Linked DNA regions of Anaerosoma tenue. Each later gene encodes a partner of the first gene's protein in a complex. Links are inferred from orthologs where the notes say so. Each region holds a gene or a part of one and is shown on either strand. Other genes may lie near its edges.

Evidence for each region. Proteins that work in one complex are often made in the same cells at the same time.
Region 2: the proteins of groL (region 1) and metK are in contact, whole or in part, in a cryo-EM structure (PDB 8P4O), measured with the Escherichia coli proteins. The link is inferred for Anaerosoma tenue from one-to-one orthologs.

The regions. Positions count from the first base shown.
Region 1 is NZ_JALNTY010000003.1:219,115-225,847, forward strand. What follows is about bases 3,071-5,935. They hold groL (chaperonin GroEL), read right to left. Parts: upstream 5,387-5,935; coding sequence 3,755-5,386; downstream 3,071-3,754. Other genes in these bases: MSB02_RS08695 (LysE family transporter), read left to right, coding at 3,071-3,301; MSB02_RS08700 (hypothetical protein), read right to left, coding at 3,298-3,654; MSB02_RS08710 (co-chaperone GroES), read right to left, coding at 5,434-5,727. Also shown: MSB02_RS08685 (N-acetylmuramoyl-L-alanine amidase), read left to right, coding at 1-1,446; redox-regulated ATPase YchF, read right to left, coding at 1,456-2,520; more of MSB02_RS08695, read left to right, coding at 2,645-3,070; MSB02_RS08715 (cell wall-binding repeat-containing protein), read right to left, coding at 5,989-6,733.
Region 2 is NZ_JALNTY010000001.1:279,820-284,510, reverse strand. What follows is about bases 353-3,286. They hold metK (methionine adenosyltransferase), read right to left. Parts: upstream 2,477-3,286; coding sequence 1,229-2,476; downstream 353-1,228. Other genes in these bases: gltX (glutamate--tRNA ligase), read left to right, coding at 3,267-3,286; MSB02_RS01370 (phosphate-starvation-inducible PsiE family protein), read left to right, coding at 2,813-3,244; priA (replication restart helicase PriA), read right to left, coding at 353-1,166. In the rest of the region: more of priA, read right to left, coding at 1-352; more of gltX, read left to right, coding at 3,287-4,691. UniProt on the Escherichia coli protein: Catalyzes the formation of S-adenosylmethionine (AdoMet) from methionine and ATP.

The DNA of each region.
Region 1 (6,733 bases):
CTCGTCGCGCGCGGTCACACGGTCACGATGTCGCGTACAAGCGACGTGACCGTGGGGCCCACCGACCGGGCGATCTGGCGGTACGACTCCGAGACGGACACCTGGGACTGGTTCGCCGACGGCACCACCCGGTACAGCGATGGCGTTCCGCGCGACGACCTGCAAGCCCGCTGCGACCGCGCGAACGCCGCCGGCGCCGACATCTTCATCTCGATACACAACAACGCGAGCATCACGAGCGCGGCGCAGGGCTACGAGACCTACTCGGCCGCTGAAGACCGGCTGGGAGCGACCCTCGCAACGTTCGTGCACCGTGAGGTCATCGACGCCATCCCGCTCAGGGACCGCGGCGCCAAGACCACCGGCTTCTACGTGATCCGGTGGTCGCACATGCCGGCGATCCTTGCCGAGTGCGGCTTCCTCTCCAACGCCTCGGACCGCGCATACATCACGTCGGCGAGTGGACAGGCGACGATCGCACGCGCCATCGCCGACGGCGTGGACGGGTACTTCGCCAGCGATCCGTACCGGTCGATCTGGCCGCGCGTCGCGGGGGATCGGCGCTACGGCACCGCTGCGGGACTCTCGCTCGACGGCTGGCCCGACGGCGCCGGCACCGTGCTGCTTGCGACCGGTGAGAACTGGCCTGACGCGCTGGCCAGCGCCCCGCTGTCCCACGCCCTCGACGCCCCGCTCCTGCTCACCGGCCGCGATTCGCTGCCAGACGAGACAGCCGCGGAGCTTGCCCGGCTCATGCCGGAGCGTCTGATCGTGCTCGGCGGGACCGATGCGGTGTCGCAGGAGATCGCGGCGGCGGCGGCGCGAGCGGCCAGCATCGAGGAGTCGGCCACCGAGCGGATCCAGGGCGCCAACCGATACGAGACCGCCGCTCTCATCGCGGACAGGGTGGGCGTGCCTGAGAGCGGGCAGGTCTGCGTGGTCACGGGCTCGGGTCCCGCAGACGCCGTGAGCATCTCCTCGTACGCAGGCGCGAACGAGATACCCGTCCTGCTCGTACGACCCGACGACATGAGCGCCCCTACAGCGGCGTTTGCCGCCGCACACGCGGACACATGGCGGTCGACGCTGGTCATCGGCGGCACGAGCGTGATCACGCCGGCGCTGGAGAGCACGCTCCCCACCGCCACCAGGTTGGCGGGCCCGGACCGCTACGCCACCAACACCGCCATCGTGCAGACGCTCTTCACCGACCCGACCGTCCACTACGTGGCCAACGGCGAGGCATACCCGGACTGTCTGACCGCAGGGGTGCGAGGAGCGAAATCGGTCTCGCCGATACTGCTGGTCCAGCCGCGCACGCTCAGCAACCACACGCGCCTGTACATCGAGAACCACGAGACGCGCATCAAGTCGTTCACGATGGTGGGAGGATCGACGGTGCTCCCCTACCTCCACGACTGGATGCTGGACAAAGCGCTCCGCTGACGCCCTGTCTCACACGTTGAAGCGGAAGTGCACCACGTCACCGTCGGCCAGCACGTAGTCCTTGCCCTCGATCCGCAGCTTTCCGGCTGCCTTGGCAGCGGTCTCGCTTCCAAGCGCGTCGTAGTCGACGTAGGCGATGACCTCGGCCTTGATGAAACCCTTCTCGAAGTCGGTGTGTATGACTCCGGCGGCTTCCGGCGCCTTGGCGCCCACCCTCACCGTCCAGGCGCGTGCCTCCTGCTCCCCCGCGGTGAAGAACGACTGGAGGCCGAGCAGCCGGTACGCTTCACGCACGAGCGCGTTCAGCCCCGGCTCCGCCAGGCCCTCCATCTCCAGGTACTCTGCGAGCTCTTCGGGCTCAAGCTCCGCCATCTCCGACTCGATCTTCGCGCAGATCGGCACGGGCGCGATCCCGTCGATCTCCGTGAGCGGCGCGCCGATCTCGCTCTCATCGACGTTCGCCACGTACAGCATCGGCTTCATCGTGAGCAGGTGCAGATCCCGGATGAGAGTCCGCTCTTCGTCGGACATCTCCATGGTACGGGCACGATGGCCCTGCCCCATCCACTCCTCAAGGCGTCGAGCCACGGCTAGCTTGGGGCCGAGCGCTGCATCGCGCTTCGCTTCCTTCTCGAGCCGCGGCACCGCACGCTCCATGGTGGCAAGGTCCGCGAGGATAAGCTCGGTCTTGATCGTCTCCACGTCAGATGCCGGATCGACACGGCCGTCCACGTGGATCACGCCGGGGTCGGAGAAGTAGCGCACGACCTCCGCGATGGCGTCGCACTCTCGGATGTTGGCCAGGAACTGGTTGCCAAGGCCCTCGCCTTCGCTCGCACCTTTCACGAGCCCGGCGATGTCGACGAACTCGACCGTCGCCGGCACGACCCGCTGTGGCTTTACCAGCTCGGCGAGACGGTCCAGCCGGGAATCCGGCACGGGTACCAGGCCCACGTTGGGCTCGATCGTGGCGAACGGGTAGTTGGCCGCGTCGACCTGCCGCCGCGTCAAGGCCGTGAAGAGCGTGGACTTGCCGACGTTGGGCAACCCCACTATCCCGATGGAGAGCGACACGCCTACCCCTTTCGCACCGTGCTTCCTTACGCAGCCGGACCTGCCCGGCGCTGCGCTACTATAGCATCATGGCACCCACTCCACGCATCGATGCTCCACACGCTTCCGCAGGAGCGGGATACCGATGAACGCCGGGATCGCCGACGCGTTCACGCTGGGAGGAGCCGCGTTCCTCGTGGGGCTCTCGGGCGCGATGGCGCCGGGACCGTTCCTCACGGTCACGATATCCCGCACGCTCACCCGTGGCCCCGCGTCGGCGGCCCTGATGCTCGTGGGGCACGCCCTGCTCGAGGGCGCGCTGCTCGTGGGCTTCGCCTTCGGACTCCAGCGCCTGCTCGCCGCACCCGTGGTGAACAGCGTTCTCGGCATCGTCGGAGGCGCGATCCTGCTATGGCTGGCCTTCGGGCTCGCACGTGACACGCTCTCCGGCGCCACGGTACCCGTCCCCGGCGCCGTGACCCCGGAGCCGAAGCTCGGGCCGGTCATCCAGGGCGTCACCGTGAGCCTTTCGAATCCGTACTGGACGCTTTGGTGGGCGACAGTGGGCGTGAAGCTCGCATCGGACGGTCTTGCGATCGGAGCCGTCGGCGTGGCCGCGTTCTTCATCGGCCATCAGATGGCGGACATAGCGTGGTACGGCCTCGTGATCGCCGCTACCGCGCGTGGACGGCGCATCCTGCCCGACCATGCGTACCGGGTGTTGCTTGGCGCGTGCGCGGTGTTCCTGGTGTATCTCGGACTCCGGTTCGCGATCGCCGGGGTCTCCAGCCTCAGCGCCTAGCCGAGCGACCCGTACGGATCGAGAGGATCGAACGCCTCCACGGTCCAGTCGATGCCGAACGCCTTGAGCTTCGCGTAGTACTCCTCTTCCGTGTACTCCTTGTTGAGGATGTGGAAGCGCGCGCCGTTCAGGCCCACGCAGTAGGCGCAGTCACGACAGTCGACGCACTGCACGCACTCGATCACGCTGTCGCAATTGTGGCAGCCGATGCAGCCTCGGGCGTTGTAGATGTAGTTGCAGTTGCGGCATGCCTCCACGTTGAAGCAGCCGTAGTTGTTCGCGCTGTCGCGGTCGTGGGTGTGCTCGTTCTTGAGGCGGTTCCACTCCGCGAGGAAGTGTACGTTCTGGGTCATCGCGGACTCCCTTCGTGAGCGTGCCGCCATTGTAACCGAGCGGGGCCCCGGACCGTATGGCCCGGGGCCCCGCTTCCACGCGACACGAACGGCTTACGGGCTACATCATGCCCATTCCGCCACCCATGCCCGCCATGGCCGCCGCTGCCGCAGCGTCGTCCTTGGCCGGGATGTCGCTCACGGTGGTCTCGGTGATCAGGATAAGGGCCGCGATCGACGCCGCGTTCTGCAGCGCGCTGCGCGTGACCTTGACCGGGTCGATGACGCCCATCTTGAGCAGGTCGCCGTACTCGCCGGTAGCGGCGTTCAGGCCCTGGCCGGCGTCGAGCGCCTTGACCTTCTCGACCACGACGGAGCCCTCATAACCAGCGTTGGCCGCGATCTGCTTCAGCGGCTCGTCCAGCGCCTTCTTGATGATGTTGACGCCGATCTGCTCGTCGCCCGCAAGCTCGAGGGCCTCGAGCGCCGGGGTCGCGTCGGTCAGCGCCACGCCACCGCCCGCCACGATGCCCTCTTCAACGGCCGCGCGGGTCGCCTGGAGCGCATCCTCGATTCGGTGCTTCTTCTCCTTGAGCTCCACCTCGGTCGCCGCGCCCACCTTGATGATGGCCACGCCGCCGGAGAGCTTGGCCAAGCGCTCCTGGAGCTTCTCGCGGTCGAAGTCGGAGTCGGAGTTCTCGATCTCGGCCTTGATCTGGTTGATGCGGGCCTTGATCTGATCCTCGGAACCCTTGCCGCCGATGATCGTGGTGTCGTCCTTGGTGACCTTGACCTTCTCGGCGCGGCCGAGCATGTCGAGCGTCACGTTCTCGAGCTTGTGGCCAAGCTCCTCGCTGACGACCTGACCGCCGGTGACGATGGCGATGTCCTCGAGCATCCGCTTGCGGCGGTCACCGAAGCCCGGCGCCTTGACGGCCACCGAGGTGAACGTGCCGCGCAGCTTGTTGACGATGAGCGTGGCGAGCGCCTCGCCCTCCACGTCCTCGGAGATGATGAGGAGCTGCTTGCCTGCCTGCATGACCTTCTCGAGCACGGGCAGGAGGTCCTGGATGTTGCCGATCTTGCTGTTGGCGATGAGGATGAGCGGGTCGTCGATCACGGCCTCCATGCGATCGGAGTCGGTGATCATGTACGGCGAGACGTAGCCCTTGTCGAACTGCATGCCCTCGACGGTGTCGATGTCGATGCCGAAGGTCTGCGACTCCTCGACGGTGATGACGCCGTCCTTGCCCACGACCTCCATCGCCTCGGCGATCTTGTCGCCGATCTTCTCGTCGGCCGCCGAGATGGAGCCGACGTGCGCGATCTCGTCGCGGTCCTCGATCTCCTTGGCGTGGCCCTTGATGGTCTCAACGACCGTGTCCACCGCCTTCTCGATGCCGCGCTTCACGGCAAGCGGGTTCGCGCCTGCCGCCACGTTGCGCAGGCCCTCGCGGACGATGACCTGGGCGAGCAGCGTCGCGGTGGTGGTGCCGTCACCGGCGACGTCGTTGGTCTTGGTGGCGACTTCCTTCACGAGCTGCGCGCCCATGTTCTCGATCGGATCGTCGAGTTCGATCTCCTTGGCGATGGTCACACCATCATTGGTGATCGTGGGGGCGCCGAACTTCTTCTCGAGCACGACATAGCGGCCGCGCGGGCCAAGCGTCACCTTGACCGCGTTCGCCAGCTTGTTGACGCCGGACTCGAGGCCGCGCCGGGCCTCTTCGTCGAATCGGATATCTTTAGCCATGTGGCTGATCCCCTCCTTCTGTCAGGGTCGGTGGAACAGGACGGATGCTAGCCGTTCGCTACGGCCAGGATGTCGTTCTGGGACATGATGAAGAACTCCTCGCCCTCGATCTTGATCGAGGTCTTGCCCCACTCCTTGTAGATGACGACGTCGCCGACCTTCACGTCCATCGGCACACGCTTCTCACCCTCGTCGTCCCAGCGGCCGTCGCCCACCGCGACGATCTCGCCCTTCTGAGGCTTCTCTTTGGCTGAGTCCGGGATCACGAGACCGCTCTTGGTCTGCTCCTCGGCCTTGGCCGGCTTGACGACGACGTTGTCGAACAGCGGCTTCAGGTTCATGCTCTACCCTCCTGTTTCTTCGATCGGAACGAACACACTGGATACCGCACCACGTGCGGAGATCACCCTGCGTCCCCTTGCGGTCGTTTGGCACTCGCGCCCTCCGAGTGCCAAGCAACGTGATTCTAGGCCGAGAGGACGTGCGAATGCAATACCCGTCACACAAAATCTGATGGTGTCGCACTCAGATTCCGGCGCACACGAAGAGGGCCGGTGAATCCCGGCCCTCTCGGCGATGCTGTGTCTTGCTGTCGGGAAGGATCAGTTCGGCACGGAAGCCCGCAAGGCGTTGAACTGGTTCAGCACGGTATCGCTCACCGCGCTCGTGCCGCCCACCACGTAGCAGAGCGAATCAGGCTGCCCGTGGTCCTCCACGAACGCCTTGACTTCCCCGGAGAGCGACGTGGGGCTCGTGAGCATGATGGGGCCATACACACCGTTGCCCGCGCCGTACTGATACACCATGGGGGCTGCGACCAGGGCGTCCGGCCAGTTGAGGCCGCTCACCAGGATCATACGGTCGGCGTTCAGGCCGATGTCGACGCCGTGCTCCGCGACCGCCCACGCCGTCGCGTAACGTGAACCGCCCGACAGGCGGTCGACGTTCGCTGCGCCGAGCATGTCCACGAGATCATCCTCGACATCGGATGAGACCACGGCCTCCCCGCCGATGACGTAAGCCGTGGTTATGCCGAGATCATCGATCGCCTGTGCCGCCTCGGGTGACAGCGACCCCTGTGCCGTCAACAGCACCGGGGAGCCCATGTACACGGAGGGTGCGCCTACTGCCACACCATCCGCCCATGCGGTGCCCCCGACGATGTAGGCGGTGTCGGTGATCCCCGCGACGGAATCGACAGCCTCTGCGACCATGGCCGCAGTCTCGTAACGGTTGGCGCCGCTCAGCCGTACGATCTCGAGATTCTCTTCCTTCAGGCTCGCCGCCACCTCGGGGATGGCCCGGAGCTGCGTCTCCACGGCGGACGGCACCGCAACCGTGCCACCA
Region 2 (4,691 bases), on another replicon or contig:
GAATACCGGCCATCGTTGGCCCGGTGTCGTGTCTCCATCGACGGGGTTGCTGACCCGAGCACGAGAGCCGCGCCCCGTGCACGCACCAACCGTTCGGCGACGTCGCGCGCGTGGTACCGGGGCGACTGCGCCTGCTTGTAGGAAGGTTCGTGCTCCTCGTCTATCACGACCAGCGCCAGGTCCCTGACAGGCGCGAACAGCGCGGAACGAGCGCCGACGACGACCTTCACACGTCCTTCGAGCGCAAGCTGCCACTGGTCGAACCGCTCGCCCACCGAGAGGCGGCTGTGGATGACCGCCACGTCGTCCCCCAAGCGCGATCGGAACCTGCCGACCGTCTGCGGAGTGAGTGAGATCTCCGGGACGAGCACGATCGCTCCACGACCACGCGCGACGACAGCCTCGATCGCCGAGAGGTACACCTCGGTCTTACCCGACCCGGTGACACCGTCCAGCACCACCACTCCCCCGTGTTCGACCGCGCCGGCGATGTGCTCGACCGCTGCCGCCTGCTGTGCAGTGTGCGCGTGGCGGGGCGCTTCTGAGGACGAGCCGGTGGGCCGGCGGTACCGCCGTGACTCGGTGATCTCCAGTACCCCTGAACGTGCCAGCGCCCGGACAGCGGCTGGTGCGCCACCGATCCCGGCAGTGAGCTCGCTCAGGGTCACCGGTCCTGCGGAGAGAGCCTCGAGGACCGCGCGCTGAACCACCGCGTTCGGGCGCGGCTGGAAGTCATCAGCCTGCGGCTTGCGCGAAACGAGCTGCACCGATGCGGGAGCGGTCTGTCGGCCTTCATATCGCCAAGTACCGTCATCGCCGCGGACGACCCGCGGAGCCCCACCCGGGGGCAGGAACAGCTTCAACGCCTCGGAGAGCGGGGCGACATACTCGGAGGCGATCCATCCGGCCACTTGCAGCGCATGCTCGTCGAAGACCGCCGTGCCCAGCACCCCGTCGATCGGGCGGAGATCCCCATCGTAGTCGGAATGCGCGGGCGTTCCGACCACATAGCCGACCACCCGGCGATGACCGAGAGGCACGGCGACTGGCACACCCACCCGTACCTTGCCGAGGAGCCCCGGTGGAACGGCGTAGTCGAACGGCTCCGAGAGAGCCCGGGCTGGCACGTCGACGACCACACTGGCTATGTGCGCTTCGGTTTCCATGGTTGCAGCATAGCGAAGGCCACCGACATCGTCGCCGGTGGCCCTCACAGGTGCGGTGCCGTCTACTCGACTGCCGCCAGCAGTGCATCCACCCGATCGGTGCGCTCCCAGGTGAACTCGGCCTCCTCGCGGCCGAAGTGCCCGTAGGCTGCCGTCTTGGAGTAGATTGGGCGGCGCAGGTCGAGGTCGCGGATGATGGCGCCCGGACGCAGGTCGAAGACCTCGCTCACGGCCTTCTCGATGCGCGCGACCGGCACGGTCTCGGTGCCGAAGGTCTCCACCATGACCGACATGGGGTGGGCGACACCGATGGCGTAGGCCAGCTGGATCTCGCAGCGCTCGGCAAGGCCGGCCGCCACGATGTTCTTCGCGACCCAACGAGCGGCGTAGGCCGCCGAGCGGTCGACCTTGGTGCAGTCCTTACCGGAGAACGCGCCGCCGCCGTGGCGGCCCATGCCACCGTACGTGTCCACGATGATCTTCCGACCGGTCACGCCCGAGTCGCCCATGGGACCACCGATCACGAATCGGCCCGTCGGGTTCACGAGAACCTCGGCGTCCTTGTAGTCGATGCCCTCCAGACCGAGCACGGGATCGATGATGTGCTCGATGAAGTCCGGACGCATGAGCGCGTCGATGTCGACTCCGTCGGCGTGCTGCGTCGAGATGAGGATCTTGTCGATGGCGACCGGCTTGCCGTCGACGTAGCGTACTGTGACCTGGGTCTTTCCGTCGGGGCGCAGGTAGTCGAGCACCTCCGCCTTGCGAACGGCGGTCAGACGCTCGGCAAGACGGTGCGCCAGGTAGATCGGCATCGGCATCAGCTGCGACGTCTCGTTACAGGCGTAGCCGAACATCATGCCTTGATCACCTGCGCCGATGAGGTCGAGCGGATCCTGCTCTCCACGCTTCATCTCAAGCGCCTTGTCGACCCCCATCGCGATGTCCGAACTCTGCTCGTGGATCGCCGTGAGCACGCCACACGTCTCATAATCGAAGCCGAACTTGGCGCGGACGTACCCGATCTTCTTCACGGTCTCCCGAACGATGGAGGGGATATCCACGTACGCATGGGTACGGATCTCCCCCGCGACCACGATAAGGCCGGTGGTCGTAAGCGTCTCGCAGGCGACACGCACGTAGTCAGGACTCGCAACCGAACCCTTGTCGGTCTCGTAGCCCTCCTCGGCAAGCTCGGCCTCTCGTGCGATGATCGCGTCGAGAACGGCGTCCGAGATGGCGTCGCACATCTTGTCGGGGTGGCCTTCGGTGACCGACTCCGAGGTGAACAGATACTCGCGCTCTGACATCGGACCTCCTTCATGGTGCCCGCGCCTGCGGGCCTGCCGTTACCGTCCAGGCAAAGAAAAATCCCCTGCCTGGACAGACAAGGGACATGAGCGTTGGCGTGGTGCGCCGCGTTCTTCCCTCATCTTCCAGACGTCGCCGTCTGCCGCAATGTGGCACCGTGCGCACTTTCGCGTCGGTTGCCGGGGCGTCGTAGGGTGCGGTCCCTCGGCCCTCTGCAGCGCTTACGCGCTGCCTCGTGATGAGAACGCAGCCACGATAGCACGGGGCAGCGGTCCTGCCAAGCGAGGCTGCAGCGGGTATAGTGTGCTCGTGGACCCGCCGGATGATGGAGCGCCATGAAGCTGTTCTCCGTGGAGATGATCGACCGGATCGTCGTGTATATCGAGGCCGCTGTGACGGCCCTGCTCGTGATACTCGCCGCACTCGGCGTGGTGGACATCGTCATCAAGATGCTCGAGGTCACCCGCGCGGACGGCTTCATGACACCCCAAGGAATCACGCGGACCATCGACACGGTGCTCGTGGTGTTCATCGTGATCGAGTTGATCCGCATCGCGATGGCCTACATGCAGCACAAGAACGTCATCGGTACGGTGCTCGAGGCTGGCCTCGTCGCTGTCGTGCGGAAGCTCGTGATCTTCGAGAGCGGCCCGGACATGCTCGAAAAGGCCATCGCGCTGGCCGTCCTCATCCTCGCCGTAGGTATCACGTGGTTCCTGCTGCACAAGCGGCAGCCGGCGGATGCCGACGTCCCCGGCGCTCACTGATAGCACATCCGGAAGGAGTATCGTGTCCGTATCCCCCCGTGTCCGTTTCGCCCCGAGTCCCACCGGCGCGCTCCACATCGGCGGCGCCCGTACCGCCGTCTACAACTGGGCCTTCGCCCGTGCGACCGGTGGCACGTTCGTGCTCCGCATAGACGACACCGATCCGGAACGCTCCACTGATGAGAACACCGCGCAGATCATGCGGTCGTTGCGTTGGCTCGGGATCGAGTGGGACGAGGGACCCGAGGTGGGCGGTGACCTCGGACCGTACTTCCAGACGCAGCGGGGCGCGCACTATGCCCGCGCACTCGACCACATGAAGGCGTCGGGTTCGGCTTACCCCTGTTTCTGCACGGCTGACGAGCTTGAGGCAAAGCGCGCCGCTGCGCGTCAGAGCGACGGACCATCCGGGTACGACCGCACATGCCGCCGCCTCGATCCCGGCGAGGTTCGCGCCCGCATGGATGCAGGTGAACCGCATGTCTGGCGACTCGCTGTGCCGCTCGACCGCTCCGATATCGTCGTGGATGACGCTGTACGCGGCGAGACGGCGTTCCCGTCGAGCGCCATGGACGACTTCGTCCTTGCCAGGACCGACGGGACGCCTACGTACAACTTCGCCACCGTCGTGGACGATGTGGACATGCGGATCACCCACGTGATCCGCGGCGACGACCATCTCTCCAACACGCCCCGCCAGATACTGGTCTTCGAAGCGTTGGGCGCACCGGTACCGCGTTTCGCTCACCTTTCCATGATCTGGGGGGCCGACGGGAAGAAGCTCTCGAAGCGGCACGGCGCAACATCGGTGGAGGCTTTCCGCGACGAGGGCTACCTCCCTGAGGCGCTGCTCAACTACCTCGCGCTGCTCGGCTGGTCCCTCGACGGGGAGACCACGATCATCTCGCGTGAGACCCTTGCCTCGCAGTTCTCGCTCGAACGCATCTCGAAAAACCCCGCCATCTTCGACTTCGACAAACTGGAGTGGATGAATGGCGCGTATATCCGCGAGATGTCCGCCGACGCTCTCGCCAAGCGCATGATCACCTGGCTCGCGAAAGCCGGTCTTGCCACTGAAGAAGACTTCGCCGCACGACCGGACTGGTACCAAGCGCTCGTTCCGCTGGTGGCCGAGCGCGCGAGAAGGATGACCGATATCCCCGCGATGCTCGCGTTCCTCTTCGGCGAGACAGTCGCCATCGAACCCGCCGCGGCGGACAAGGCGCTCGCCACCGACGACGCCCGCCGGTCGCTGCAGGCGGCACTCGAGGCGCTCGGGACTATCGCCGATTGGAAACACGACGCGATCGAGCAGACACTCAGAGACCTGGCCGTCACCCTTGAGGTGAAACCGAAGGTCGTGTTCCAGGCGGTCCGCGTGGCGGTGACGGGGTCCACCGTCAGCCCGCCGCTCTTCGAGTCGCTCGCGCTCCTCGGAAAAGAGCGG